DNA from 2 places in the Clostridium sp. JNZ X4-2 genome. Region 1 is predicted to be linked to the other one. Evidence: a T-box and tRNA genes for the amino acid it is inferred to sense, from the RefSeq annotation. Region 1 holds a T-box; the other holds one or more tRNA genes.
The links. The T-box of region 1 lies ahead of proS (proline--tRNA ligase). A T-box ahead of a tRNA ligase gene usually reads a tRNA of that ligase, here a tRNA-Pro.

Region 1 (15,526 bases):
AGTAACACATCCAATAGGATTTCATTATTCTCTTAAAGGGTGATACTAATTCCCTATTTATCCCTACGACCACTAATACATTGCTCATTGCAGTTATTATGGATATTATGAAAATAGTGGGCATGAGTTCCTTGGTGGCATAAACAAGGCTGTTGAAAACTCCCATAATGGATTTAGGTATAGAGCTGGTTGCAAGTATTCCCAGTGTGAAAATTCCAATTATACATATAAGTGATATGTCCCGCTTCAATGCCATGGCTATAATTATTATTAGAATAAAGATAATATAAATATAATGTAGGTTTGTTAGTATGATATTCATATGTGACCTCCGCATAAAATGAGTATATTAACAATTTATGCAGAAGGATTTTTTGAGGTGATTAAAATTTTAAAGAGAAAATCCTTGTAAAAGATAAAAGTCATCAAAGTAATGATGACTTTTATTCTGGAACAATCAACCTTTTATCACTGTCAGAATCATCTTGAATTTTTCACAGGCTTGAAGTGCATGGGGAACATTGGCAGGCATTACTATAGTCTGGCCCTCCTTTAGGGTAAAAGTATGGCCGCCTATTGTTATCTCAGCTTTGCCGTCCAGTATTTGAACCATGGCATCTCCTGGAGTTACATGGGAACTTATGCCTTCATCTTTATCAAGGGAAAACAAGGTAATATTTGCATTGGGCGTCTGGGCAAGAGTTCTGCTTATAACCTGGCCTTCCTCATATGATACCAGATCTTTTAAGTTTATTATCTTGGAAAATTCTATATTTTTTATTAAATTACTCATACATTTTACCTCCTTGTATTTCTTAATTATATTATAAACTTTTTGTGCATAGGTATATGTACCTTATGTTACCAAATATTAAAAGAATATACTGCCTCCATGACTTATTTGCCGTATGCTGCGGAAGAAAGGAATGCTGCGGCCATAAGCAATGGCCTGGTAAGGAAGCTGTCTGGGTCTTGAAAAGGTTGAGGACATAATATCTGATTTAATAGTAGAGCAGATTCTGAATACAGAAATACAGGAAGAAAAGTATAATTGATTTTTCCCTCCTGTACTTTTTAAAAAATAATTCCACCCGAGATCATTTATTTTGCTGAGTGTTTTTTTCTGGTCTTATTATGATTTTTTGCCTCTTCAGTAGGGGGTGTATTGCCCTTGCACTTTTTCATTCGGGCTTGTTTATTATCGGGTTGACTGTCTTTTGGCATTTTTTATCACCTCTAAATTAATCCTGCATCTTTGTTTCCGGTTTTAGCTTTACCCTGGATTTCTGATACAGGTTTTTCTGCGTTTTTCTTGATTTTCATTTTTTTATTGCTTTCAGTTCCGTGAGGCTGCTTTGGATCCGGTCTTCTCATACCTGCTTTAGTCATAAAAATATCCTCCTTGACTTTTAAAATAAAAGATATATTTTATCTTTTGCACCAGTCAATATAATATACATCTTTTTGCAATTAAATTCAGTAATAATATTTAAGTAAAATTGAAAAGATATATATGAAATCATAAAAGAGAGGTGAAATATTATGAATAAAAAATTTAGCAAATTGATAAGTATGTTTATCTGTGCAGTATTTTTTATATCATTCATAGGGATTATAGGAATATCTGCAGTACATTCTAAAGAAGTTTTCAATACCCAGAATAGTGAGTCCCATCTTAAGATAGATTCAAAGAAAAAAGCTAAGATGCCTAAGAGATTTAGGAAAACCACAGATAATATAGAAAAGAAAGATGTGAATTTAAAAGGATTATCCTCATTAAATGCTTCAGGAAGTGCACAATTTACTGGCAATAATATAAAAATGATGAAAGAGCAGATAGGTGATGTGCCTATAGCTGTAGTTGATTTAAGGCAGGAATCCCACGGATTCATAAATAATCTGGCAGTGAGCTGGGTAGGTGAAGACAATAATAAGGCAAATAAGGGATTTAGCAGAGATGAAGTCCTAAAAGATGAAAGTAGAAAACTTAAGGGTATTGAGTTAAATGAAGAAATGGATGTTGATGGAAAAGAGATAATTCCAACTAAAGTCCAAAGTGAGAAAGAACTTGTAGAGGAAAATGGCATGAGCTATATCAGGATACCGGTCACGGACAATGAAAGACCTTCGGATGAGATGGTGGATTATTTTATAAAGGAAGTTAAAAAAATGCCTAAGGATACCTGGTATCATTTTCATTGCAAGGCCGGAATCGGAAGGACCACTACCTTTATGACCATGTATGACATGATGAAAAATTCAAAAGATGTCAGTCTGGAAGATATAATGGAAAGGCAGGTTTTACTGGGAGGCAAGAATCTTCTTAAACCTTCATATAAACCTGGCAGTTTTTCTTCGGAAAGATCTGAATTCATAAAGAAATTTTATAAATACACAAGGGAAAACAAGGATGATTTTAATACCACCTGGTCACAGTGGCTTAAAACCAGCGGAAGCTGATAAAGCAAGTAAAATATTTTCAGGTAAAAAATAAGGAAAGGTCTCCAGGCAATTACTTGGCTGAGAGGCCTTTTATTTAATAATCTTCTCTAAGTCACTGAGTTTGAACTCATCTTGTACAGCAGATCTTTTTAAAATAATAGTACTATCTAAAGTTTCAGATGAATTTTCTGATATATTATCTAAATTCAACTCTTTTCCATCACTTGTTTTTTGTTGTATATTAAAAGCTCCATTAATTTCACCAACCATGGAGTATAATGGTTTATCAGAAGCAGTTTGGGGAATAGAAGGATAATGTGATATATCTGATAAATACAACAATACTGTACCAGTATCGGGAAGCAGATTATCAGTGTCGGTGTGAACTACTAGATTATCAACTGTTCCGCCAAGTGTTCTGACAGATATTTTGTCACCTGCTTTTATATCTTCATTTTGTTTATTCTTTAAAATTTTCAATATCTTTATGTTAGTATCTGTATAAACAACATCATCAGCATCTTTTGTATTTGCTTTAACTTTAACTGGAGAATCTTTACCTGCAACTTGACCAATAACAATCAAATCTGCATTTTTTGTTATCCATTCTGGTTTTTTAACTTCAGAATTATAGACGTTACCTGTAACAGTTACAACTTTAGGACTGTGAACTTTATTATAATTGGAAAAGGAAATGTATCCAACGCCAACAATGGCGGCTAGGGAAACCATAACTATTCCTTTTTTACTTAAAGATTTTAAATCTATCATATATATCCTCCCCTTTGTATAATAAGTTTAGTAGTCAATTTAAGTGTTATTTCCAGCAAGTAATCGGCAATAAAACTACTGTTTGCAAAATCTCAATTCTATGATTTTTATAAATTGTAAATATACCAGAAAATATGAAAAATATATTTAATAATATAGATATAAAACATATAATATTTCTTTTTTCACTGCCATGCATTCGGATTAATGCCTGTATTAATTACAGCACTTAAAAAAATTATTTTTTATAGTATATCTGATATACAGGCCATTGTCCAATATATTTAAATATTGCTAATTATCCATCAGGATCGTCTTATCCAAGTACATAGAAGTATTTATCTCCAATTTTAAGAAGTTGGGAGTATTAATAATAATAGCGTTCGGGTGAATTTATCAAAAGTTTCATTTTATGTCTGCATTATATAAAAAATGTATTTTCCCATAATCTGAGATAAGTGGACAAACTGTTAATAAAGTGTTACCATATGGAAAATGATGAAAGTGGAAACTTTAAAAAAGGAGCAAAAGATAGAGTGAATAAGAAAAAGATAGTTAGTTTACTGCTAACGTTAGGAATATTAGTTACACCGATTGTAGCACCACAGTATACAGCTGTAGGTAATTTAACTAATAAAGTATACGCATACGATGGTAGCATACAAGACGGAAATAAGGTACAGAAAGAGCCTTTGCAGACGGACACAGGTCTTGTTGGAGAGGGTGTTACCGCATCAGCCAGAATGTCGGAGTCATCAACCTATGAGGAACTTATGGCTTCGCCATATAAAGTAGAAATGCCTGCCGATGTTTTACAGCCAGATGGAAGTGGATATATAGGATTAGATATGACTAAATTAAACGTAGATGGGAAGATATATCACTATAGCTGGCTCAATGGAGAACTTAAAGAAGACAAGTTTGTAGAAGTACGTAAGATATATGTAGCAGAAACAGGAGCAATAGAAAGAATCTACTCCCATTGCATATTTGGTGGTGCTGAGCATAGTTTGATACAGTATGCAGATGCAGTTCCTTCCGCAACATCGGATAATGAACTAAATCCATATTTAAAGAGATATACAACAAACTGGGGAGACTTAATGAACCCAAAACCGTTTATTGACCCTAACGTGGGGGCAGATAATAACGGAAATTATGTAAATAAGGGCAGAAGTAATGCAAAACTAAAGCCAGATGCCAATGGATATGTGGTGGTTTATTCTGACTTACTTGATACTAAAGGTAGGACAGTCCATATAGGAACTACTAATGAGGACAGTGGATTTGTGCATTATGGACCAATAACAGGCGATGAACCAGTCAACTTCAGCAATGCTACTTATGATTCAAGTAAATACGATGATTTTGGGAATCGAAAGGATGAAACTACTCCTACGCAGCCATCTGATCCAACTACTCCTACTAATTTTAAGGGTATAAATGTATCACGTTTAGCTGGATTGGATAGAAAAGAAACTGCAATGAAAATAGCGGATAATTATTTAGGCAAGAATAAGGCAAATAATATAATAGTAGCAAACGGATATAACTACGCAGATGCACTTGCAGGAGCACCTTTAGCAAGACAGTTAAAAGCACCAATACTACTAGTAGGTGGATACGAAGATAGTCAAGACGTTTTAAATTATATAGAGAGCCATTTGGCGGGTAATGGAAAAGTAACTATACTTGGTGGCAGTGCTGTAGTACCTGACAGCTTTAAAAATTGGTTTATTGCCAATGGCGTAAGCTCTTCAAATATAACAAGATATGGCGGTAATGATAGGTATGAAACAGCCAGCAAGATAGAAGGAGCTATAACTACTCCGACTACAGACCCAATATTTATAGCAAGTGGGGAAAACTTTCCAGATGCACTTTCAGCATCTCCTATAGCATCTTCAAGGGGATACAGGATATTCCTTACAAGAGATAACGAGGAATCTAGCTATCTCAGTGATTATCTAACGAAGAATAAGCCATCAAAGGTTTATATTCTTGGAGGTACTGGTTCAGTCAGTACCGAACAAGAAAACAATATAGCCTCACAAGTGGGAAATAAGAATAATATAAAAAGGCTGGGTGGTACTACAAGGTTTGATACTTCAAATTCTATAGCAGAAGAATTCAAAGATGGTGCAACCAATGCTATCATAGTAAATGGGGATGATTACCCAGATGCAATCTCTGGAAGTATTATAGCAGATAAGACACCTTCGATAACCTTACTCACTCCATCGTATAATATTTCAGGAATAGAAACATTTTTAGGCAATAATGTGGGAATAAAAGATGGTTTATTGTTGGGAGGAGAAAAGGTACTTTCCGAAAGTTTAGAAAGTTCGCTGTCAAAGTAATCAAGTATTCTTAGGTTCAGATGGAGTTTACTTATAAGGAATGCTTACTCCGCCTATATAGGAATATAAAAGTTCAAATATAAAGTATTAAATTCGGTTGATTTTCGGTCTTGACTGAAAGTCCTCATTATTTGATATTTAATATTTGTTCTTTTAACTTTATATCAATGGCAGCGTTCGGATAAATGTTATCTAAATATACAACCAATAAAAATACCAGCTATTTTTTGTAGCTGGTATTTTACACAACAAGACTTTTATACGTGATTTACATTTTCCACTATTAGCTCCATGAAGGTATCCGGTGACACCACTTTTACAGCAGGATTCTTGTTCAGCTGCTTTACAACTTCATCTATGTCACTCATGCTTTTGCTCCAGGCATGCACGTATACAAAGGTATAGGCGTAAGGCGTACTTGTATCTGTATAGCCATCCTTTACATATCCATTTATTTTATTTATTAAATCACCATTTTCTCCTATTCCTGACCAGAGTAAATCTCTGCAGGATACTACAGGTTTGCCGTTACTCCATATTATTTTACCCTTGTAATCATCCTGCCTGTTGTAATTGAGATAAAATATACCTTGAATATTTGGATAGGCGGTGTATTTATCCCACAGATCTTTATTGTAAAATGACCAGTTGTCTAAGACAGATACGTATTTTTGATCCACATCTTTCATGTAACTGTTTAATCTTTTTAAATAGGGAGTTAGTGAATCCGGTTTGAATTCACTTGGATACATGTATCCATTGCCGGAAGGGGATACAATAAAGTAATCCCTGAAGGTGTTTGGAGAGGCACTTTTATAATACATTTTAAGTACAGTGGGTGCCAGTTCGTACAAGGATGGACTTATACTGAAGCCCATGTTGAAACTGCCTCTTTCAGCTGAACCATACCATTTGGAAGAGCCAAAATTACTTCCAAGATTCCACTGCTGATTGTCTCCGTCTGACATTATAAAGGTAACATAATGGGTGTTTTTGGGGGCTGAGTTTTTTATGGATTTCAATCTATTTTTTTGAATTAAAGGAGAAGAGGGGAAGGCACTTAATACTGTCAAGTTGTAGGACCAGTCTGCCGGAACCACGCTCACTCCATTTCTGGAAGCTGCACTTATGTTTCCCCCTTCGTCAGGGCCCCATCCAAGGCAGGTGGAGTCTTTACTCATAGATCCAAAAACCTTATTCCTTAGAGAAAAGTCTTTTGGGTCATCTTCGTAGAATACCAGGGATTTGCTCATTATACCGTAGTCTCTGAGAGCGGCATCTCTATTTGGAGACAGCTCAATTACTGTGGAATGGTTCAGCCCCTTATTCCACAGGTTGTTATATGCCCAGTATTTGTCGGTATTTCTACAGTCCTGCTGCATTTTTATGCCGTTATTCTTGACTTTGGTTTCCAGGGATTTGTCTACAGCTATGGAATCTTTTAAAGCTGCAAGAGAACAGGCATTGTTTATGGAAGGATCTTTTTTGGAGAAATTATCATAGAGTACATAGCCTTTTACAAAGCTTTTGAATTTATTCAGCAGGTACCAGGGATCCTCCACCATGCTGTAATTTACCCCATAATTTTCTTTCAGATCCTCCAGCCATATTTTATAGTCCGGCTGATTTTTATTCAAAGTATATATTTGAAAATCGGATTTATTTGATATAACTCCCTGGAGAGTAGTTATCATGGTATTTTCAGCAGGACTCAGGCTGTTTTGCCGTATTACGTAAAGATATTTTGGCATTTTGGAGTTCTTTATATAGTAGGAATGACTTGAAAAAGCACTTACATCTGTAACAAATAAATTGCTTAAAAAAATCAGGATAATTGCCGTAATTAAATTTTTTAATCTCATATAAGGTTACCTCCTGATTTTAGTATGTGGTTTTTTATATAATTGATTCCTGCAAGTATTTTTATAAAAACATTTTTATAATAAAGAAGGAATTTTAAATTATTTATAGAATATAACAGATATAAACATAAATGAACAAAAAATATGTTCGTTTTAAACATGGAGGACAAATGATGTTGCCTGAAGAAAGACGTAGTAAAATAGTGGATATCTTAAAAAAACATGGCAGGGCAGAAGTGGATATACTGGCAGATAAATTGAAGGTATCAAAAATGACAATACGCAGGGATCTGGAATTACTGGAGGATAAAAAACTTCTGCTGAGAACTCATGGCGGAGCGGTGTACAAAGACATCATAAGTTATGAAGTACCTTATATAGATAAAGAAGTCATAAATAAAAATGAAAAGGAGAGAATAGGCAAAAGGGCGGCAGAACTTATAAAGGAAGGGCAGTCATTGATACTGGATGCAGGAACTACTTGTCTTGAGGTGGCTAAGAATATAAAGACAATGGAGGATATTACTGTAATTACCAATGACATTAAAATAGTAATGGAATTATTTAAGTATACTAATATCAGGCTGTTTTGCACAGGAGGTATAGTCCAGGGAAAAGTGGGGGCTTTAATTGGAAGACATGCAGAATTATTAATACAATCTTTTAATGTGGATTATGCATTCATAGGAGTTACATCGGTGAATAGCAATTATGCTGTTTCTACACCAACTGCTGAAAAGGCTTACTTAAAAAGATTGATGATGAATAATGCCAATAAATCCGTACTTTTGGCAGATCATAGCAAATTCAACAAAACTTCTTTTTCAAAGGTTTGCAGTATAGACGAAGTGAGTATCTTGATAAGTGATATAAAATTAAAGGATAATATAAAAAAAGATTTGGAAAGGTTTGAAACAAAATTGTATTTTGTTTGATTTAAGGAGGTTTTTATATGCCGAGTGTTTTAGTGATAGCTGATGATTTTACAGGTGCAAACGATACAGGAGTGCTGCTGAAGGATGAAGGAGGGTTTGAGGCTGTTTCATTTTTAAGCTGTAATGATATAGAAAAATTTCATTATGATAAGGACGTATTTTGTGTAAATACTGATACCAGAGATAAGGAAAGTCAGTATTCTTATGCTTTGGTAAAGGATATAACCGGCAGGTTTAAAAAGGATGTAAAATTAATAAGTAAAAGAATAGACAGTACCCTTAGGGGAAATGTAGGAAGTGAAATAGATGCTGTACTGGATGAACTGGGGCCGGAGTATAAGGCTATAGTTGTGGCTTCTTATCCTTCCTCAGGGAGAATATGTTTGGGAGGATACATCCTGGTGAATGGAATACCACTGGAAAAGACTAATGTTTCCAGTGACGTTAAGACTCCCGTGAAATCATCCAATGTGATAAGTATTATAAAATCCCAAAGCAAAAAATCTATTGGATATATACCACTGGAGAATGTTTTAAAAGGTGCTGAATTTTTAAGGGGAGAAATAGAAAAGGATTGCAGCAGAATAATTGTGATAGATGCAGTATCCAATGAGGATATCATGGTTATAGCAGATGCCTGCACATCTTTGAAAGAAAAAGTGGTTTGTGTAGATCCGGGACCTTTTACTTCTTATCTTTCTATAAATAGATTAAAATCAATTAAACCCTCACCCTACAGATCATTGATGGTTATAGGAAGTATTACAGAACTGACCAGAAAGCAGCTGAAATATTTTAAAGAACACAGGGAAGTGTTGATTTATAATGTAAATGTGGATAATTTAATAAATGATTTTGAAGATGAACTTAAAAAGGCTTTGGATTATATGCAAAAAGGCTGTGAAAATTATAAATACATATGCATCACCACTTCTCTCATAAAAGCTGAGATAGAGAGCGGCATAAGTCTGGATGTATCCAATATTATATCTGACAGGCTCAATAGGATAGCTAGGGCAATTTTAGATATGAAAGACTTTAATATTAAATTGGTGTATTTAAGTGGGGGTGATACAGCTCAGGGATTTTTAAAAAACATAAATTCCATTGCAATGGAGATAATAGAGGAAATAATACCCCTTGCGGTTTATGGAAAGATAATAGGGGGCCAATTTCATGGATTACATGTATTGACTAAGGGAGGATTAATCGGAGATGAAGCATCTATGGCTTTTATAATGTCAGCTATAGAAAAAAATATTGAAAGAGGTAGCAGAGATGAGTAAAAAGATTATAGCAGTACCAATAGGAGATATAGCAGGAGTCGGACCTGAAATAGCAGTGAAATCCCTTAATAAAAAATTTATTTATGAAAATACAAAGCCTTTGTTGGTAGGTGAACTGAAAGCCATAAGGAGAGCATTAAAGTTAACAGGCATAGAACTGGAGATCAATGTAATAGACAGTGTTAAAGAAGCAAGATTTGAATTTGGGACTATTGATTTAATAGATTTAAACAATGTGGATTCAGATAGGATAGAATTTGGTAAAATACAGGCAAAGGCAGGCAGGGCAGCTTTTGAGTTTATAAAAAAATCTGTGGAACTTGCACAAGCTCATGAGGTGGACGCCATAGCCACCACACCTATAAATAAAGAGGCCTTGAAGGCTGCAGATATAAATTATATAGGTCATACTGAAATATTGGCGGGTCTTACAAACACTGATGATCCTATGACTATGTTTCAAGTACGCAATCTAAGAGTGTTTTTCTTGACCAGGCATGTGTCCCTGGCAGAAGCTGTGGAATCTATAAAGAGGGAAAGAGTGTATAAATATATTTTAAAATGTAATGAGGGACTTAACAGGCTGGGATTAAAAGATTCCAGAATTGTAATTGCAGGTTTAAATCCTCATGGCGGAGAACATGGATTATTTGGATGGGAAGAAGTGGACGAAATAGTACCTGCTGTAGAAGATGCAAAAAAACAGGGCATAAATATATCAGGGCCTATAGGAGCTGATTCCGTATTTCATATAGCATTAAACGGCGGTTATGATGCGGTAATATCACTATACCATGATCAGGGCCATATAGCTACCAAGATGGTGGATTTTGAGAGGACAATTTCTGTGACTGTAGGACTGCCATTTATAAGGACATCTGTGGATCACGGTACAGCTTTTGATATTGCAGGAAAAAATATTGTGAGCTCCGTCAGCATGGAAGAGGCAATTAAATTAGCTTATAAATATGCAGAAGTATACAAATAAAAAAGGAGTTGATATAAAAATGGAGTCATCATCAAAAAGATGGGTCAGAATTATACCAGTGGCATTTGTAATGTATATGACAGCTTATATGGATAGAATCAATGTATCCATGATACTGCCGTATATAGACAAGTCATTTAATCTGTCAAGTGCAGATATTGGTATAGCTGCAGGAATATTTTTTGTAGGGTACATGGTATTGCAAATACCGGCTGCCATATTGGCAGATAGGTGGAGTGCCAAAAAAGTTGTATTTATACTTATTATGCTTTGGAGTGTGGCAGCTATGTGTACTAGCCTGGTTCAAAGCAAAACACAGCTTTTTGTATTGAGATTGTTGCTGGGAGTTTTTGAGGGTGGTGTATGGCCATCGGTTTTGGTTCTTCTTGCAAAGTGGTTTCCATCAGGAGAAAGAGCTCGTGCAAATGCCTTCTGGATGATCAATATGCCATTATCCGCTGTTATCATGGCACCTATTACAGGCTGGTTGTTATCAATAACTAGCTGGCGTATAGTGTTTTTAATTGAAGGAATGCTGCCTCTTATATGGGGATTTGTATGGTGGTTTTCAATTGAGGACAGTCCAGCTGTTTCTAAATGGGTATCACCAGAAGAGAGAAAATATGTTGAAGATACAATTGCAAAAGAAAATGAGAATAAACCTAAGGGAACTGGATATGGCTCGGCTTTTAAAAATCCAACTGTAATCTGGCTGCTTGTTGCATATTTCTTCTGGATGTCAGGTTTTTATGGATATACTATGTGGGTTCCAAGTGTTATAAAGGACTTTAAAGGACTTAGTTCTTCTTTGGTTGGACTTATAAGTGCTATACCATTTATTTTTGCAATGATAGCAATGGCATTCAATTCATCTCTGTCTGATAAAAGAAGGCAAAGAGAAATACATGTTGCCATACCACTTCTGATTGGCGCTTTTGGACTTATTGGAGGACAGTATTTAGCACATACGGCAGTTACGAAAATGATATTTTTAGTTATATCAGCTATAGGAGTGTATGCACCTTATGGTCCATTTTGGGCAATACCTACAGATATATTGAGACCGGAACTGGCAGCAGCAGCTATGGGACTAATCAACGCCCTTGGAAATTTGGGAGGTTTTCTCGGACCATATATTGTAGGATGGATTCAGGGAAAGTTTGGTGGATATCTGGGTTTCATTGTTTTAGGAATATTTTTAATAATTACAGCTATTGTCTCCATGGGAATTAAGGCCAGCAGAAGTAAGGCATCTGAAGCTAAATAAAAAATTCATATTTTATTTAGATATGCTTTTCATATAAAGGTTTTCAATGTATTATTAATATGTACTTTAATGCACTATTAGTTAAATAATAGGAGGTAATAAAATTGAAAATACTTCTTGCGCCAGATTCATTTAAAGGTAGCTTGTCATCAAAAAATGTATGTACTGCACTTAAGGAAGGTATACTTAGAGCAGCACCTAATGCGGAAATAATTGAAGTTCCCATTGCAGATGGAGGAGAAGGAACTGTAGATGCAATTATTACATCTGAAGAAGGTAAAGAGTATACTGAATATGTTACAGGACCGCTGGGAGAAAAGGTGGAAGCCCATTATGGAATTTTAAAGGGCGGTACGGCAATTATAGAAATGGCTTCAGCTTCAGGGTTATATCTTATTCCCGAGGATAAACGAAATCCGCTTATAACTACGTCCTTTGGTACTGGCCAGCTTATAAAAAATGCTTTAGATAGAGGATGCAGAAGATTTATAATCGGAATTGGCGGCAGTGCTACAAACGATGGCGGGGCAGGAATGCTTCAGGCGTTAGGTGTAAGATTTTTAGATCAGCAAGATAATGAACTTTGCTATGGCGGCGGAAATCTTAATAATCTGGTAAAAATCGATTTGAATAAATTGGATAAGAGAATTTATGAAAGCCAATTCACTGTAGCTTCTGATGTAAATAATCCACTGTGTGGTGAAAATGGAGCTTCAGCTGTATATGGACCCCAAAAAAATGCCACCCCTGAAATGGTTAAAGTGCTGGATGATAATTTAAGGCATTATTCAAATGTCGTAAAAGATATTTTTAATAAAGATTTATCTGAAGTTCCAGGTGCAGGTGCAGCCGGGGGCCTGGGATTTGCACTTATTGTGTTCCTAAATGCAGAATTAAAAAATGGAATAGATATTGTAATAGACATTACAAATATGGAGGATAAAATTAAAAACAGCAATTTGATTATAACAGGAGAGGGAAACACTGATTTTCAAACTTCTTTTGGGAAAGCACCTTCTGGTGTTGCCAAGCTGGCGAAAAAGTACGACAAACCTGTAATCATATTGTCCGGCGGCCTTGGAAAAAATTATAAGGATTTATATGACATAGGAGTAACCTCATTGTTCAGCATTGTGGATAAGCCCATGTGTCTGGAGGATTCCATGAAATATACACCTGATTTAATCAAGAACAGGATAGAGGATATCATAAGAACCATATTGGCATTTTCCCGTTGATTTTTTGTATTTCGGATTTTAAGTTTTATTTTAAAAATAATGGCAAAATCTATTGACAATAAATAGTTTATATTCTATTATATAAAATAAGTTATGATAGTTTAATTAAATATTTAAAATTCAAAGAAGAGGATTAGTAAGCAGAACATTCTTTTTAAGAGAGGGGACGGCAGGTGGAAGTTTCCAAAAGAATATGCTGAACCTGCCTTGGAGTTCTGTACCGAATAACAGTAGGATACAGCGGCAACTGCCGTTAAAATCGCAAGTGAAGTGAGTATGTTTTATATTTAAATATATTAATCAGGGTGGTACCACCGAAATATAACCTCGGTCCCTTTTTTGGGGATTAGAGGTTTTTTTATATTTAAAATATATTTTACAAATTAAGTTAAAGTTTTATTAGATATTGGAGGTAGTTAAATTGGATAAAAAATTAGTAGAACAGATAACATCCAGAAGTGAAGATTTTGCACAATGGTATACTGATATTGTGAAAAAAGCAGAGCTGGCAGATTATTCAAGTGTAAGAGGATGCATGATAATACGTCCTTATGGATATGCAATTTGGGAGGGTATTCAGAAATATGTGGATACGAAAATAAAGGAAACAGGGCATGAAAATGTATATATGCCTATATTTATTCCAGAACATTTGCTGGAAAAGGAAAAAGAGCATGTTGAAGGATTTGCACCGGAAGTTGCATGGGTAACTGAAGGAGGAAATGAAGAGCTTACAGAAAGATTGTGTGTCAGGCCGACTTCAGAAACTTTATTTTGCGATCATTTTGCTAAAATCATTCACTCATATAAGGATTTGCCGAAACTCTATAATCAGTGGTGCTCTGTAATAAGGTGGGAAAAGACCACCAGACCATTTTTGAGAACAGCAGAATTTTTGTGGCAGGAAGGTCATACAATACATGCCACTAGAAAAGAAGCTGAGGAGGAAACCAGATATATATTGGATTTGTATTCCAAATTGTGTAAAGATGTCTTGGCCATGCCGGTAATTCAGGGTAAAAAAACCGAGAGCGAAAAATTTGCAGGTGCTGTAGATACTTATACTATTGAAAGCCTGATGCATGACGGAAAGGCTCTCCAGGCGGGAACATCCCACTATCTTGGTGAAAATTTTGCCAGGGCATTTGGAATCCAGTATTCTGACAAGGAAGGTAAACAGCAGTATGTGCATTATACTACCTGGGCTGTAACAACAAGATTGATAGGAGCTATAATAATGGTACATGGAGATGACAACGGCATGGTAATGCCGCCTAGAATAGCTCCAATACAAGTCATTATAGTACCTATAGCACAGCATAAAGCTGGAGTGCTTGAAAAGGCAAATGAATTAAAGAATATACTGTCAAAGTCTTTAAGGGTGAAAATTGATGACAGTGACAAGACACCAGGCTGGAAATTCAGCGAGTATGAAATGAAGGGCGTTCCCGTCAGACTTGAAGTAGGACCAAAAGATATTGAAAAAAATCAGGTGATATTGGCAAGAAGGGATACTGGAGAAAAGACAGTAGTGTCCATGGACAATTTGGAAAATGAAGTAACGGATCTTCTGGACAAAATTCATGATGCAATGTTTGAAAAGGCAAAATCCTTTAGGGACAATAATACCCATGATGCCCTAAACATGGATGAATTTAAGGATATAGAGGAAAATAAGACTGGTTTTGTCAGGGCTATGTGGTGTGGAGATCCTAAATGTGAAGAAAAAATCAGGGAGGTTACTGGAGCAACTTCAAGGTGTATTCCGTTTGAGCAGGAACATATTTCAGATACTTGTGTATGTTGTGGAAAGAAAGCGGATAAACTAGTTTATTGGGGTAAAGCATATTAAATCCATATGATGGTAAATTGGGAACAATGCGGAAATAGTAATTTTTGCATCATTCATTTATTTCAGTGAGTGAAAATATGATTTGAATATCAATGCTGATTATGATTAAAAATACTGTCAAATTTATTATTAATAAATGATTTTGACGGTATTTTTATATATAATTATATTGATTGGACTATTGGTTAAAAATAACTTTGAAAATATTTTGTAAATATTATTAGAAAATGGTACATTTATTGTTATAATATAAGTAGAACTATAAGCTGAAATAAAGTGGAGGCTATAATATGTTTAACAACAAAAAATTTAATAAGAACAAGTGGAAATATCTTATTTATTATGCATTATTGGCAGCTATGATTATATTCATAGCCAATGAGTATATTAACGGGGTTAAATCCCAGCATATAAAATACAGTGACTTCATGAATGATATTAATCAGAATAAGATTTCTGAAGTGCAGGTAAGTAAGGATAAACTGATTATAATTCCCAAATCTCAGGACATAGAAGATAAAGGAA
Region 2 (15,526 bases), 340 kb from region 1:
TAAAAGGACTTACATTTAATGCTGTAGAATTTTTGTTGAAGAAAAATATAAAAGCATTGGTTATTGCATGCAATACTGCTACTAGTGCAGCTATAATAGATTTAAGAAAAAGATATAGCAAGTATATGCCGGTAATAGGCATAGAACCAGCTTTAAAACCAGCAGTGGAGTTTAACAGAAAAGGGAAAATAGTGATAATGGCAACTCCTATGACATTATCAGAAAAGAAATTTAATAATCTTATGAGAAGATATGATAAAAATTCAATAATAAAGCCACTGCCCTGCCCGGGACTTGTGGAGCTTATTGAACAGGGCATAATAGAAGGAAAAGAGATTGAGGATTATTTAAAGGTGAAATTGGATCCTTTAAAGGATAATGGAATTGCAGCTGTTGTATTGGGTTGTACTCATTATCCATTTATAAGGAAGAGTATATCTAAAGTATTGGATGATAATGTACCAATAATAGATGGGAGCAAGGGTACTGTAGAACAGCTGAAAAGGCAGCTGATTAAGTATAATATTGTAATTAATAACAGGGATAGAGTGGGAAATATAAAGATATTTAATTCTATGAATAGCCAGGATATTATAGGATTAAGCTATAGGCTTTTACGGGCAGAAGATTAATTGTAAGATTAGATTACATATACTGATGTTTTTTGTGACTTTTGCAAATTGATTTTAGTAGTCTGAGAAAGGATGGATGATGATGTCTTCCCAGGACAATAGAACTATACTCATGTATGGTTTTGACAAAAATACTGAAAGGATTATAGAAAAAATAGGTAAGGATTTCAATGCTGATAATTTTAGAGTAATAAAAAATCATATGACAGGAATGAAGATAAGGGATATATTGGAGGGAAATTTAAAAGCACAGGATAACTTTGATGATGTACAGGAGAAAGTAGTGCTATTCAATAATCTGACAGATACACAGATAAGCGGCATTATGGGGGAATTGAAGAACAAGGTTAATGAAAGGCCTATTTTAGCTGTGGTAACTGAAACTTCTATTGATTGGAGTTTTAATTATTTATTAACTCATCTTCTACAGGAAAGGGAATGGTTTGAAAAAAATAATAGTAAGGTTTCTGAATAGCATAATGTTAAGTCAAATTAATTATATTATGCAATATAGCTAAGGTATTGGAGGGGAAAAATGAGTAGAATAGGAGAAAAAATAAAATCTGCAAGAATGGAATCAAAAATTAGTCAAAAAGGACTTGCTAAAAAGTTAGGAGTTTCTGAAGGATTCATCAATGAAGTGGAAATGGGAAAAAAAATAGCCAACCAAGAAATAATTGATAGAATCTCTAAGATCTTAGGTAAAGATATGAATGATATAACCATGTCTTTTGAGGAACAGGTATATGATGAAGGGAAAAAGGAGAAATTTTCTCCAGTGCCCGGTAAAAATGAAAAGGTAAAAGATATCTGGGATGAAGCCTTTGGATCGGTTCTAAAAAAAATACCTGTTTATAAATATAAAATGGATAGGCCTATTGGATTCAAACAGCTTCCCCTGGTTGAAAATAAAATAGAAGGATATGCACAGGATAAGGTATTGTATTTAAAGATAGAAAGTGAGGATATGGAAGGTTTCAGAATACACAAGGGGGATTTGGCCTTTGCACATATTACTAGAGAAATTAAAAGCAATTCCATATATTTAGTAGAATATGATGAAAAGAGGGAATTAAGACAAATAAAAAAATTGGATTCTAATAAAATGCTTCTTATAAGCGGTAAAAATACTATAAGAACCGAAACCGTTCAAATTAAAAATTTGAAGGTAATTGCAAAGTTAGATAAAGTGGAGATTATGTTATAAACAGGTTCCTTGTAATAAATAATAAGGGAGTCTTGTGTATATAATAGCCAATAGGGGGGATAAAGGAATGAAAGGTACTGTGATTGCCACCTGGATGAGAACTTGCAGAAAGCTTTATGGTGATGAAACTGTCAATATTGCCATGGATAAGGTGGGATGGGGAGCATCCAAAATATTTTCGCCAATTGAAAATATAAATGATGAAGAAATAAAAAGGGCAATTCAGATTATAGCAAAAGATAATAATGAGGATATTAAAATTTTATGGAAAAAAATAGGACTGGATAATATAAATGCTTTTTATAAAGATTATCCGGCTTTCTTTAAGCATGAAAACTTGTATTCATTTTTAAGGTCAATGTTTGATGTGCATGTAGTTATGACTAAAAAATTTCCAGGAGCAAAACCACCTCTTGTAACAATAAGTCCCATATCATCTAGAACTGCTGTATTTGAATACAAATCTGAAAGAGGCATGTTTGATTATCTTATGGGAATGATAGAGGGAAGTGCTAAGTTTTTTGGAGAAAAACTTGACATAGAGAAGATTGATCAGACAGATAATTCTGCAAGATTTAAATTTACTTTTGATAGGGATATATATTATAAGAAAGACTATGTTTTTAGCAAGGTGCTTTCTCTTGGATTTATAAAAGACATTGGAGTAAAAATTGGGGTATTTAGTTTTATACTATGTTTGATAGTGTCTATTCCCATGTTTGGATTAAATAATTTATTTAAATCTGTGATAATTTCGCTGATAGCTTTTTTAGGAGCCTATGTATCGGGTTCCATGCTTATGAAACCCCGCTCTATTATAATAGATACCATAAAGAAAATTAATGAGAATGATTATATTGAGGATGGAGATATAGAAACAAATGACTTTTTTGAATATATATATAATCTCCTAAAAGAACATAAAAAGACGGTTAAAACGGATTTTGTGGGGTTTAAAGGGGTAACTGATGAGATGAATACATTTGTGTTCAATATAAATAAAATATCAAATTCTATGAATAATACATCAAATGAGATATCTGACGTGGTAGAACAGGTAGCAGATTGTGCAGTAAGTCAAGCGGAGAATACTGAAAAAGTAGTATCTGTGTTAAATGACAACATTCAAAATTTGAAGGGTATAGTAAAAAGTGAAAACAACAATAAATTAGAACTTGAAAAGTCAATGGATAAGATAAATAATAGTTATGAAAATGTAGACAATACAAGCAGAAATATACTAAGTACTTTGGAAAGCTTTCAAGGGGTAAAGGATAAAGGTTCTGAGCTTCAATCAAAGGCAAAGGATATTACGGGTATCGTTTCTATAGTTTCAGGAATTTCAGAACAAACTAATTTGTTGGCACTCAATGCATCTATTGAAGCTGCCCGTGCAGGAGAACAGGGGAAGGGATTTGCAGTGGTAGCTGAAGAAATAAGAGATCTGGCAGAACAATCTCAGGGAGCGGTGAAAGATATAAATTCCAATCTGGCTAAGTTCATAGAAGATATAAGGGTATTGGTGGAAAAGATAGGAGCACAGTTTGATATACTTCAAGGAGAAAGCAGCAAACTTCAAAATGTGAGAGATGTAAATTATGAAGCAACTACTTCTATAAAAAAAGTGGCTTCTTCCATGATAAAAACCATAAATAAGCTGACTGAGGAATCAGATTCTATATCCGGAATATATGATAACATGGAATCCTTAGCAGCCATTGCAGAGGAGAATTCAGCATCTTCCCAGGAAGTCAGCGCAAATGTATCCAATTATACAAATGACATTAAAAATCTTATGACTAGCATAGGAGAATTTAAAAAGATAACAGAATCCTTTAAGTCGGAACTGGATAAATACAAGATATGATAATTTAAAAACTGACTGAGAGATAAATATTCAAGTATTTCTTTTAGCCAGTTTTTAAATAAAAGAAATCAAACACCCTGCAAATCAAAATCAGGTACAAAGTTTTCAGAACATGTACCCTTTTCTTGAACAAATGCATTTTTTATTCCAAGGGAAATACAATAGTTTATAAAAGAATCATAGTGCTTGGGGTTTAGAACCTTGTTTATTTCTGGAAACTTATAAGAGTTATACATAGGAGTATATTGATTCATAATGCTTATATATACTGAATCTCCAAAGGTATTATAAATATAATCTATTATTTTTTTTGAATCAAACAATAAACCTGGAAGCATAAGATGACGTATTATTAAACCCTTTATTATTAACCCATTGCTATTAAACTTGGGACTTCCTACCTGAGCGTACATTTCTTTTATAGCTTTTGAGGCACAATTAAAATAGCCTGGAGCATTGGAATATTTCATGGAGTATTTATCGTTAAAATATTTTAAATCAGGAAGATATACATCTACATATCCCTTTAAAGCTTTTAATGTATCTATGGTTTGATAAGCATTGGTGTTAAAAAGTATAGGTAAAGTTAGTCCTTTCGATTTAGCTATATCAAGAGCCTGGATTATCTGAGGTATATAATGAGTTGGAGTAACTAAGTTTATATTATGAGCACCTCTTTTTTGCTGTTCTAAAAATATATGGCTGAGCCTTTGTATTGATACTTCTCTGCCTGTATTTCCAGCACTTATACTGTGATTCTGGCAAAAAACACATCTTAAATTACAATGAGAGAAAAATATGGTACCTGAACCGTTACTTCCTGAGATGCAGGGTTCTTCCCATTTGTGAAGAGAAACTTTGGCTATTTTTATGGTTTTACCAGCTTTACAAAAACCAGTATATCCTTTTAATCTGTTTATATTGCAATTTCTTTGACATAACTTGCAGCTTTCGAGAAGCTTTAGCATAAAGAATACTTCCTTTCCATATTTAGTAAACACTATCCCATTAAAATAAATTATAAGTTAATGGGACTTAATTGTATAGTTCACCATAAAAATTATATTCTTCATTATCAAAAAGATAATTTTTTATTAAAATGATAATGAGGCTTTTATAAAATAGGATTAAAATATAGCTAGTATAGGATTGTTTTTGTTCTATGGCTGCCGTTCAGCACACCGATTTTTCAAAGTGTGATTTTACTGGATGAGTTCTTCCCCTAAAGGATAACGTATTCTAAGTGCTAAAGACACTAAGAATACTGTTAATAAGGTATGATGGAGAAAAGCACTCCTTGTTGATGAGTAAACTTTAACCCACATAAGAATTGCTTGATTTTGTGAAATGGAATGGTTCTTGCTTTTATTTAAGAATAATCAAAATCATGTATATGATTTTAGGAGGTGGTACACATATCTATTTTAATAAAAAATGGAGTTATTGTAACAGCAGAAGATATGTATAAGGGTGATATATATGTGGAAAATGAGATAATAACAGAAATTGGTCTTAATATTTCAAAGAAGGCCGATGCTGTTATTGATGCAGAGGGGAAATATGTAATACCGGGCGGCATTGACATACATACCCATCTCAATATCCATGTTGGCAAGGTAACAGCAAGTGATGATTTTTACACAGGTACGGTAGCAGCTGCTTGTGGCGGAACTACATGCATAGTGGATCATATGGGATTTGGTCCCAAGGATTGTGACCTGATGCATCAGGTGAAAGTTTATCATGGATATGCGGATGGAAAGGCTGTCATAGATTATGGATTTCATGGTGTCATCCAGCATATTGACGATAATAAATTAGAAGAGTTAAAAAAGTTAGCCATAGAAGAAGGGATTCCAAGCTCTAAAATGTACCTCACTTATGATTTCAAGTTAAGTGATTATGAAGCCTTAAGACTTTTGAGTACACAAAAAGAACTGGGAGGGATTACTGCCGTACATTGTGAAAATAATGATTCCATAAGATACCTTAAAGAACGTTTCATTAAACAGGGAAAAACACAACCAATATATCATGCGTTAAGCAGACCGGCTGAAGCAGAAGGAGAGGCGGTAAACAGGATGGTAAATCTTGCTGCAATTGCAGGGGATGCTCCTCTTTATATAGTGCATCTTTCTACGGAAATTGGACTGGAATATATTAAAATGGCAAGAGATAGGGGGCAGATGGTATATGCAGAGACTTGTCCTCAATATCTTTTTCTAACGGAAGATAAACTTAGACAGCCTGATGGACTTAAATATATTTTGAGTCCGCCTCTGAGAAAGGAAAAAGATTCAACTGCACTGTGGAGTGGAATTAAGGATGGATATATACAAACCATAGCCACAGATCACTGCCCGTTTTTTTATAAGGGGGAAAAGCAGTTTGGAAAAGACAGCTTTGCTGATTGCCCTAATGGGGGACCTGGCATTGAGGAAAGGATACCTCTTATGTTTTCTGAAGGTGTTGTAAAAAGGAGAATAAGTATCAATAAGTTTGTTGATATATGTTCAACAGCTCCTGCTAAAATTTCAGGACTTTATCCTAAAAAGGGACATATTGCAGTGGGTTCAGATGCAGATATGGTTTTAATAGATGCTAATAAAGAAGTTACTATAACTAAAAATATTCTTCATGAGAATGTTGATTATACAATGTACGAAGGCTTTAAAGTTAAAGGGTATCCGGTTTTAACTATGGTTCGAGGAGAGATAATTGCACGGGATGGCCAGTTCGTAGGAAAAAAAGGTTATGGAAAATTTATAAAAAGACATAAGATAACTGAACTATAGTTAAGTTAAAAGTTAAAAATTTTGGATGATTTTCGGTATTCATGGAAAACACCATTATTTTCCATGATCCCTTACATAAAAAGCTATGCATTGAGTTATAAATATAAGGCTGATTACTCCAAATGCCGGGTATAAAAAGGAAATGAGATTTATAAAACCAATTTGGGATATGGGGATAGTAATTAGAATGATTACTATTACGGATTTATTGTAGGATATATTGAATATTTCTTGAAAGTTTTTCCCTACACTGTATATATCCGATACTTCTGTAGAAAACATTTCAAGCCAGATTACAAAAAGGAGCATTGTTTGAAGTACCTTGCCAAATCGGTTGGCTATGTATAATAAAGGAATTTCATATTTAAATATATAAGGTATGTTTAGAATCAACAAAAAATTTATTATAAGAGCCAGAACTGTAAGCCCCAGGGAGCCTATAACAGAGCCAGCTATAAGGCTTTTTTCCTTGCGTATTGAAAGGCTAAGAGGTACGAGTACACCGCTGCAGCATAATATATTGAATCCTGAATATATTAATGAAGACAGAATCCAGTTATTTTTAGAATAAGGTATGTTTTTTATAAAAGATAAATTTATGCCTTTATAAAAAACTAAATGAAGTATAAATAAGGTTGATATAACAAGTATAAGAGAAGGTACTATTACTGAATTTATTTCAATTAGTCCCTTAGTATCTCTGAATAAAATGATTATGGATATAAAAACCATAAGCAATATACCTATCCATCTTGATACACCAAAATATTGATGTATCAAGGCTCCACTTCCAGCCAGTATGATTGAAGAACCGCCGATTAAAAAAAAAGTAGTTAAAAAATTAGTAACTATACCGAGAAATCCAGGGCTTACTAAAAGTATAAGACCATCGTAGGAGTTTAATTTATATTTTATACTTATGTTGATTATTATAATAGACATTATTATGTAGATAACACAGCAAAGTAATATACCAAAAAAACTTTTATAGCCATACTGAGTAAAAAATTGACTTATTTCCTGTCCGGATGCAAGTCCTGCCCCAACTACTGTGCCTATAAAAACAGCAGATATCTGGAAAATTAAAAATAATTTTTCTTTCAAAAATATCCCTCCTTGAACAAACTCCTATTAATATAAGTATATAAATGACATATAAAAATAATGAATCATAAATTAAAATTTTATTTAGGGGAAAAATATAATTTATAAAATAGTATAGTGGGTTAAATAAATTTGAAAGGGGTGAAATTCCTATTGCGGATAGACAAATAAATGTGTGCAGTAGGAAATGCATGAAAAAAAAGAATCTATTTAAGTTTATTCTGCTTATAATTTTTTTCTGCAGTGTAATATCTGGATGCAATTTGAGTAAGAAACAGGATACGGAAAGTATAAATGAAAGTTTTGACATGAAATCTGCTACTAATACAGCGGATACGTATATGAAGTACCTTATGAAAAATGATATGGAAAATGCTAAAAAAATGTATTCTAAAAATCTTTTAAAAGGATCTAATAAAGATGAAAATAAAAACCTGCAGATTTTAGGATATAATTTAATAGACAGCAGTGAAGTTGGAAAATCCGGTATTCTAAAGATGAAAGTGGCGAGAGCTGATTTAAGCAAGCCCTTTGCAACTTTAGACGAGTATTCTATAAAGATAATAAAAGAAGGCAATGATTACAAGGTGGATGAAACAAATAATGTGGAAAATAGAGAGGCATTTGTTGAAAAAAACAAATTAAAAATGAGAAATCAAAATGACGTAAGCTTAAGTGTAATAACGGACATTAGAAGTATGCCTAATTATGTATTTAGCAAAGATGATAAAGCAAATGTAGACAAAATCCCTGTTCCCAAAACTAATTTCGGTATAATCAATTTTTCTTATGACGGTGATCGGTTAGCTGTGGTTACTTATTCCAAAGATTCCTATATAGGAATAATTAGAATAGATGAAAGCATGCAAGTACAGTCTCAAGATTCAGGAGAGCAGCAGGGAGGCGGAGGAAGTGGTGATGCTGGTGGTTCAAGCGGTGGCGGACAGGGTGGCCAGCAAGGAGAAAATAAATCTATAGGTAAGGATATAACTGATTTAGATATTTTAAAAAATTCTAAGGTTGAATTCTTGACTTTCTCTCCAGATGAAAAATTTATTGCGATTCAATATACCAATGACAACATAGGACATTGCATACGAGTTTATAAGGCAGATTCTGGAGATATGATAAGTTATAAGTTTGAAGAAAATTTTCCTCTTGATAAAGTGGATGTGATTTTTTCTTCTTTTGATGCAGGTATATTAAATTTTGACATTGTATCTAAAATTAATAATAAAGGTGTACTTCCCCAGACCATTGGAAAATGGGAATTGAACTTAAAGAATTTTAAAGCGGTAAAAATGTGATATAATTGCTGTATGTTGGTTTCAATACTTATATTATGGAAAGGATAGGACTTGGAAATGCAGTGGGGAGATAAGGCATATTACAGTTTAAACTATTATTTGAGAAAAAAATTTGGATGCAAGGTGTTTAAAATATCCTTGGATGGAGGATTTTCTTGTCCAAATAGAGATGGAAGCATAAGTGTAAAAGGGTGTGTTTTCTGTAGTAAAAGGGGAGCTGGAGATTTTGCAGGAGACAGAAAAAAATCTATAACTGAACAATTTGAGGATATAAAACAAATGATGAAAAAGAAATGGAAATGCGGGAAATATATAGCATATTTTCAGGCATACACTAATACTTATGCTCCGATAAAAGTTCTTAGGGAGAAATATGAAGAGGCTATAAATCAAAGAGGAGTAGTAGGGCTGGCTATAGCTACTAGACCGGATTGCCTTGGATATGAGGTGTTGGAGCTATTAAAGGAATTCAATAAGAAAATTTATACCTGGGTGGAACTTGGCCTTCAGACTTCCAATGACTGTACGGCAGAAACAATAAATAGAGGGTATAAATTAAAGACTTTTGAGAAGGCCGTAAGTGTACTTAGAGAAATAGGAATTGATGTAGTAACCCATATAATAATGGGCTTACCTGGAGAAAATAAAGCTGATATGATGAATACAATAAAGTATATTTCAAATCAAGATATACAGGGAGTAAAATTTCACTTACTTCATTTAATGAAATACACTCCCCTTGTGGAGCTGTACAATAAGGGACAACTAAAATTTATGACACAAGATGAATATGTAGATATGGTATGCTTGGCCTTATGCAGTATTCCTCCTAATATGGTAATTCATAGATTGACTGGAGATTCACCTAGAAATTTGCTCATAGGACCTAAATGGAGCTTAAAAAAATGGGAGGTCCTAAATGAAATTGACAGGACTATGAGAGACAAAAAAATATATCAGGGAATATATTTTTCAAAATGAAGGTATATTAGTTGAATATATAGACCCTGTATAAATAAAAGGTAAAGCCACATAGCTTTATTACTTGCCAAACTCCAGTTATATAATATTGGAATTTGGCAAATTCACTTTTATACAGTTTGATTTTATCCACCCTTTAGAGTTTATTCTGGTGTTTTCAACAAGAGAAACTTCATACCAGAACTCATTCATAATTTCAATACCATCATGGATTCTTATATGAGTGTTTTTTTCTAAGGTATTTATTACAGCGGAGTTTAAAACAGGAGCCAGATATATATTGCTTTTTATAGTGACCATGGCATTTACGGATTGTGGAGTAATATATTTTACATTTATTTTTCTGGGAATCTGTTTTGATATTCTTGACTTTAAATTGTCATTTTCATATTTTAAAGATAGTATCTGCCTTCTTTGTGATGAAATTTTACTTTGAAAATTATATAAGATCACAGAGATGCAAACTACAAGTATTATGAACAAAAAAGCTAGCATTTCATTTCTCCATATTTATTATTTTAATACTAGTATATTCAATACATTCCTTAAAGATGAAAACTTATGTTATCTTATCTTACAGAAGAAAATATTTCTTATAAAAAGATTCTGCCCTGCCCAAGAATCATTTGATTAAGTCGGTATATTTAAATATATTCATATCTGCACAAGCCATTATGTCTTTCCATTGATAATCTGAATAGGCATCATGTACTCCGATTACAGTCATACCTGTGGATTTAGCCACCCTAATAGCAGGTAGGATGTCCTCGAATACAGCACAATCACTGGGAGCCAGGTTTAATTTATCAGCAGCTAAAAGATATATATCAGGGAATCCCTTACCTCTAGCTGTATCTTCTGTGGTTATTATGAAATCAAATAGATTGTATATTTGATTTTTTTTTAAACTTATTTCCGCTATCTTTCTATAATTGCTGGTAGCAAGAGCTATTTTTATTTTTTTCTTCTTTAATAGAAGTAAAAAATCTCTGGCACCTGGTTTTAAACAAATGTTTTTGGAATATTCATCCAGAACCATATAATACCACTCTTTTTGTATCTCATAAATACTTTCAGTCAGATTGTATTTGTTTTTAAGGTAGTATGCAGTTTCATTAAAGGTCATATTTTGAATAGCATTCTTTAACTTCATAGTGAAAGGTATATTTTTTTTATCTAAATATCGGCTATCAATACTTTCCCATAACCACATAGAGTCCAGAAGGGTTCCATCCATGTCGAAAATAGCCCCCCTGATATTTTCAAGCATAGTAATCACCTCATATTTAAGTATAATATAAAATGCTGGATTAATTAAAATTTCTTTCTAATAGTTTTATTTTATTTTCATCTTTGAAGTCTTCTATGGAATGAACACCAATCATATCCAATATTTTGTTCATGCAGTCACTGTCTATGGAAACTTTTATTTTAGAATTTTGTGCAAATTTATCCACATGAATTTTACCTTCCTCTTTTGGTATAAGTGCTTTAGGGCCTCCAACGCATCCCCCGATACATCCCATTCCTTCAATAAAATTAGCTTCTATTTCACCATTTTGAGCTTTGGTAAGTATGGATTTGCATTCTTTTACTCCATTTGCTTTGATTGCCTTGAATAATTTATATTTTTCTGGGAAAATCCTCTCTACAGCTTCACTTACTGCAATTGATACTCCACCTGTACGAGCATACAGCCTTCCCCCTCTAGAAGCATATTCCATAGAAGGTTCTCCCTGTAGTTTATAGGGATATATATTAAGAGTATCAAATATGTCTTTTACCTCAGAAAAGGTCAATACAAAGTCTATGTCATGAATTATATCCTTTTCTTTTGCTTCTGACTTTTTAGCAATACAGGGTCCTATAAAAACCACCTTGCAATTGGGGTTTAATTTCTTTAGTATTCTTCCTCCGGCAGCCATGGGAGAAACAGAAGGTGATACATATTTTATCAAGTTGTTATAAATTTTTTTTAACATACCAACCCACATAGGACAACAGCAGGAAGTTATCATAAGGTCCTTTTCGTCTTTCACATAATTGTCAAATTCTATGGCTTCCTTTAAAGTAAGCATATCTGCAAAAAATGCCACTTCAATCATGTCTGTAAATCCTAATTTTTTGAAAGCACTTCTAAGTTGATCCATGGATACATTATTTCCAAATTGTCCTATTATGGCCGGAGCTACTATAGCTATTACTGGAGAATTACTTTTTAATATGCTGGCCAGTGGAAGAAATTGAACCTTATCCATTATGCCTCCATTAGGGCAAACATTTACGCAAAAACCACAGTCAGTGCATTTGGTGTTATCTATGTATGTACTATTTTTGTCAGTATCCACTAAAATAGCATCAAACGGACAGGACTTCTGACATAAGGTTTGGCCATCCCCATCTGTGCATTCCATAGAGCAATGTTTAACCTTATTGACTATTTTCTCATCTGAACTGTAAGATTTTATTGCCCTTTTTAAATCATCTATGAAATTAGAACTGCAGTCTAGATCAGTACCACATAGTGAAGATATGATTTTGCAGAGTTCCTGCTTGTCAATTTTACTCTGTGATAAAATAAGTTTTACTTTATCTTCGAAATTTCCATTATAATATGAGTCTATTATAGATTTGAATAGATCCCTATATTGATCTTTCATGTTATTTATTACAACTCCTTTTTATATTTTTACCACCATATATTACCTTAGTTTTTACGTAATTAAAAGTTTTATTCTATACTATAATAACATAATAACTATTATCAGGCTAATCCTGTAATTAAAATGTTAATATTAATAAAATGGGAAGAAGAAATTATTAGGTTTTTGACAAGTTCCATAATTACAGCCAGCCTACGGATCAGGATAATCCGCTGTGGTGTTATCCTGATAAGTCCGAAAACAGACTCTGCTGAACCATAAAAGCAAAGGAAAAAATAACTTGATTTGTTTAATAATATGTGTTATACTTAATCAAAAGCTTAAATGAATCGTAATTAATTTAAACACAGATATATTTCAATAAGTACTTAAAATAATATGTATTTTATTATCGAAATTTTATTTAGTGTATTATGGTTGTTACAAAGAGTTTAAGAAATAAAATTTTGGAGGTACTTATTATATGACAGGTACAGTTAAATGGTTTAATGGAGAAAAAGGATATGGATTTATTACAGGAGAAGATGGAAAAGATATTTTTGCACATTTTTCTCAAATAAATTCAGATGGTTATAAATCACTTGATGAAGGTCAAAAAGTTTCTTATGATGAAGGTAAGGGACAAAAAGGACCACAAGCAGAAAATATTACTGTTCTTTAATCTAGTAAATATTTATCCCTTAGATATATATATCTAAGGGATTTTTTGTATTATAAATTTGGAAAAGGTGGGTATTATTAAAATATTAATAAACTTAAATCACATTAAACCCACCTATATCAATGGTCGGAGTGACAGGATTCGAACCTGCGGCCTCTTGCTCCCGAAGCAAGCGCGCTACCATCTGCGCTACACCCCGTTTATATAATGTATTATAACATATATTATATAAACGTTACAATGAAAATTTATATTGTGCAGTATATTATTTTGCAGTTATATTAGAATTATCACCTTCACCCCTTGTAGGAACTGTAGACATTAGAAAACCTACTAATATGGATACTAATGCTGGAGATATTATGTTTATATAAGCTATATAAGAGGTCCTGTATAGTATCAATGCACTTAAACCTGTTATAAGTAAGGTTGTGAAGAACAGGTAAATTATAAATTTAGCAAAGGATCTAAAAAATTTTTCATATAGCTTGTGTCTTGTAGGACCGCTAATTATTTTTACAAATAGGAAATAAGATAATAAAATTAAAAATATGTCAACTGACGCAGATATTAAAAAGTTCTTCAAATTAAAACACCTCCAATGGCTTATCAATTATAGTATTACCTAATTAGAAGTGTTTTACACCTGATTATAGATTTTATCCCATGGGCTTGTTAAGACTTTCACCTTATAAAGTGCGGTATAAGCAGGGTTACGATACTGGATAAGTTCTTACTCTAAAGGATAACGTATTCTAAATGCTAAAGACACTAAGAATACTGTTAATAAGGTTTCGGTGGAGAAAAGAACTTCTTATGATCTCCACCTGAGTCTTAGAGGAAGTTGGTAACATACTTTTATTGCAGGTACATCTCACCTATTTTAAAAACATCTCCTGCGCCTATAGTCAAAAATAAATCACCTTCATCCAAGGTATCTTTTAAATATTGAACTATTGAATTAAAATCTTTAATATTGCTGCATTTTGTTCCCCTTTTTGAAATAGCCTGGGCCAGCATAGCGGAACTTACTTCTCCAGTATCTTTTTCTCTTGCCGGATATATATCTGCAAGTATCAGTTCATCTACATTGTCAAAGGCAGAAGTAAATTCCTTAAATAAGTTTATGGTTCTTGAAAATGTATGGGGCTGAAAAACACAAACTATTCTTTTATGAGGATAGTTTTGGGCAGCACTCAAGGTTGCCTTGATTTCAGTGGGGTGATGAGCGTAATCATCCACTACTGTAACACCATTTTTTTTACCTTTAATTTCAAACCGCCTGTGAGTGCCTTTAAAACTTTCCAGACCTTTTTTCATATCTTCAATTGATATATTTAAAATCAAGGAAACAGCTATGCTGGCTAGAGCATTTAATACATTGTGTTTGCCGGGAATGTTTAAGTGTAAGGAAAATACAGCTTTATTATCCCTGTATACTTTAAAACAGGCACATCCCTTTTTATCAAAAAGTATGTCCCCGGCTGTAATATCGCCGCCATCTATTCCGTAGGTAATTACATTGCAGTTTACATTAGACATTACTTTTGCCATCCTCTTATCGTCATTGCAGCATACCAGGTATCCATTATGAGGGATCAGCTTGGCAAACTTTACAAAGGCGTTCTGCACATTATCTATATTTTTGTAATAATCAAGGTGGTCAGCATCTATATTTAAAATTACACCTATAAATGGAAAAAATTTTAAGAAGGATTCCTTGTATTCACAAGCTTCTGTAATAAAATATGGGCTGTTTCCTATTCTAACATTTCCATTTATTATATCCAGATTGCCTCCTACTAATATAGTGGGATCTAAGTTGGCATTTAGTGTTATAGAGGATAACATAGAGGTAGTAGTAGTTTTGCCATGGGTTCCGGATACTGCTACATTGTATTTGTGACCTTTCATTATATTTCCTAAGAATTCTGCTCTGGTCATCATAGGAATGCTAAGAGCCTTAGCTTTTAAAAGTTCCTCATTATCTTTGGAGATGGCAGCAGTATATACGATCAAATCTATATCTGGAGTTATATTTTCAGCAACTTGGCCTATATATATTTGAGCACCTATTGATTTTAACTTATCCGTTGAGGGGGAAGACTTAACGTCAGAACCTGATACTTCAAATCCTTTTTCAAGTAAAATTTCAGCCAGACCGCTCATGCTTATTCCACCTATACCTACAAAGTGTACTTTCTTATTTTTTATAAAATCAAATGACAATTCAAATCACTCCTTCATATTAACTAACCTATCAATAATTATATACAAAAATTAGTTAAAAAACACAAGAAAATTATATT

Region 2: it encodes a tRNA-Pro, which carries the amino acid that the T-box ahead of proS (proline--tRNA ligase) is inferred to sense. The anticodon was not compared.

The regions. Positions count from the first base shown of each region.
Region 1 is NZ_CM142685.1:234,303-249,828, forward strand. It holds gene ACYUJ6_RS01320 (hypothetical protein) at 1-322, opposite strand, end outside; gene ACYUJ6_RS01325 (cupin domain-containing protein) at 458-793, opposite strand; gene ACYUJ6_RS01330 (hypothetical protein) at 1,237-1,389, opposite strand; gene ACYUJ6_RS01335 (fused DSP-PTPase phosphatase/NAD kinase-like protein) at 1,543-2,460, shown strand; gene ACYUJ6_RS01340 (hypothetical protein) at 2,533-3,213, opposite strand; gene ACYUJ6_RS01345 (cell wall-binding repeat-containing protein) at 3,702-5,573, shown strand; gene ACYUJ6_RS01350 (GxGYxYP domain-containing protein) at 5,831-7,435, opposite strand; gene ACYUJ6_RS01355 (DeoR/GlpR family DNA-binding transcription regulator) at 7,609-8,370, shown strand; gene ACYUJ6_RS01360 (four-carbon acid sugar kinase family protein) at 8,388-9,656, shown strand; gene pdxA (4-hydroxythreonine-4-phosphate dehydrogenase PdxA) at 9,649-10,644, shown strand; gene ACYUJ6_RS01370 (MFS transporter) at 10,664-11,911, shown strand; gene ACYUJ6_RS01375 (glycerate kinase family protein) at 12,016-13,149, shown strand; T-box leader at 13,264-13,488, shown strand; gene proS (proline--tRNA ligase) at 13,571-15,001, shown strand; gene ftsH (ATP-dependent zinc metalloprotease FtsH) at 15,292-15,526, shown strand, end outside.
Region 2 is NZ_CM142685.1:3,453,172-3,468,697, reverse strand. It holds gene murI (glutamate racemase) at 1-632, shown strand, start outside; gene ACYUJ6_RS16725 (DUF3783 domain-containing protein) at 715-1,107, shown strand; gene ACYUJ6_RS16720 (S24 family peptidase) at 1,168-1,839, shown strand; gene ACYUJ6_RS16715 (heme NO-binding domain-containing protein) at 1,907-3,706, shown strand; gene ACYUJ6_RS16710 (radical SAM protein) at 3,775-4,674, opposite strand; gene hydA (dihydropyrimidinase) at 5,122-6,501, shown strand; gene ACYUJ6_RS16700 (YkvI family membrane protein) at 6,556-7,605, opposite strand; gene ACYUJ6_RS16695 (hypothetical protein) at 7,797-8,912, shown strand; gene mnmL (tRNA modification radical SAM protein MnmL/YtqA) at 8,970-9,893, shown strand; gene ACYUJ6_RS16685 (hypothetical protein) at 9,972-10,388, opposite strand; gene ACYUJ6_RS16680 (HAD family hydrolase) at 10,516-11,163, opposite strand; gene ACYUJ6_RS16675 ([Fe-Fe] hydrogenase large subunit C-terminal domain-containing protein) at 11,204-12,553, opposite strand; gene ACYUJ6_RS16670 (cold-shock protein) at 13,020-13,217, shown strand; tRNA gene ACYUJ6_RS16665 (tRNA-Pro) at 13,341-13,416, opposite strand; gene ACYUJ6_RS16660 (hypothetical protein) at 13,483-13,803, opposite strand; gene murC (UDP-N-acetylmuramate--L-alanine ligase) at 14,076-15,446, opposite strand.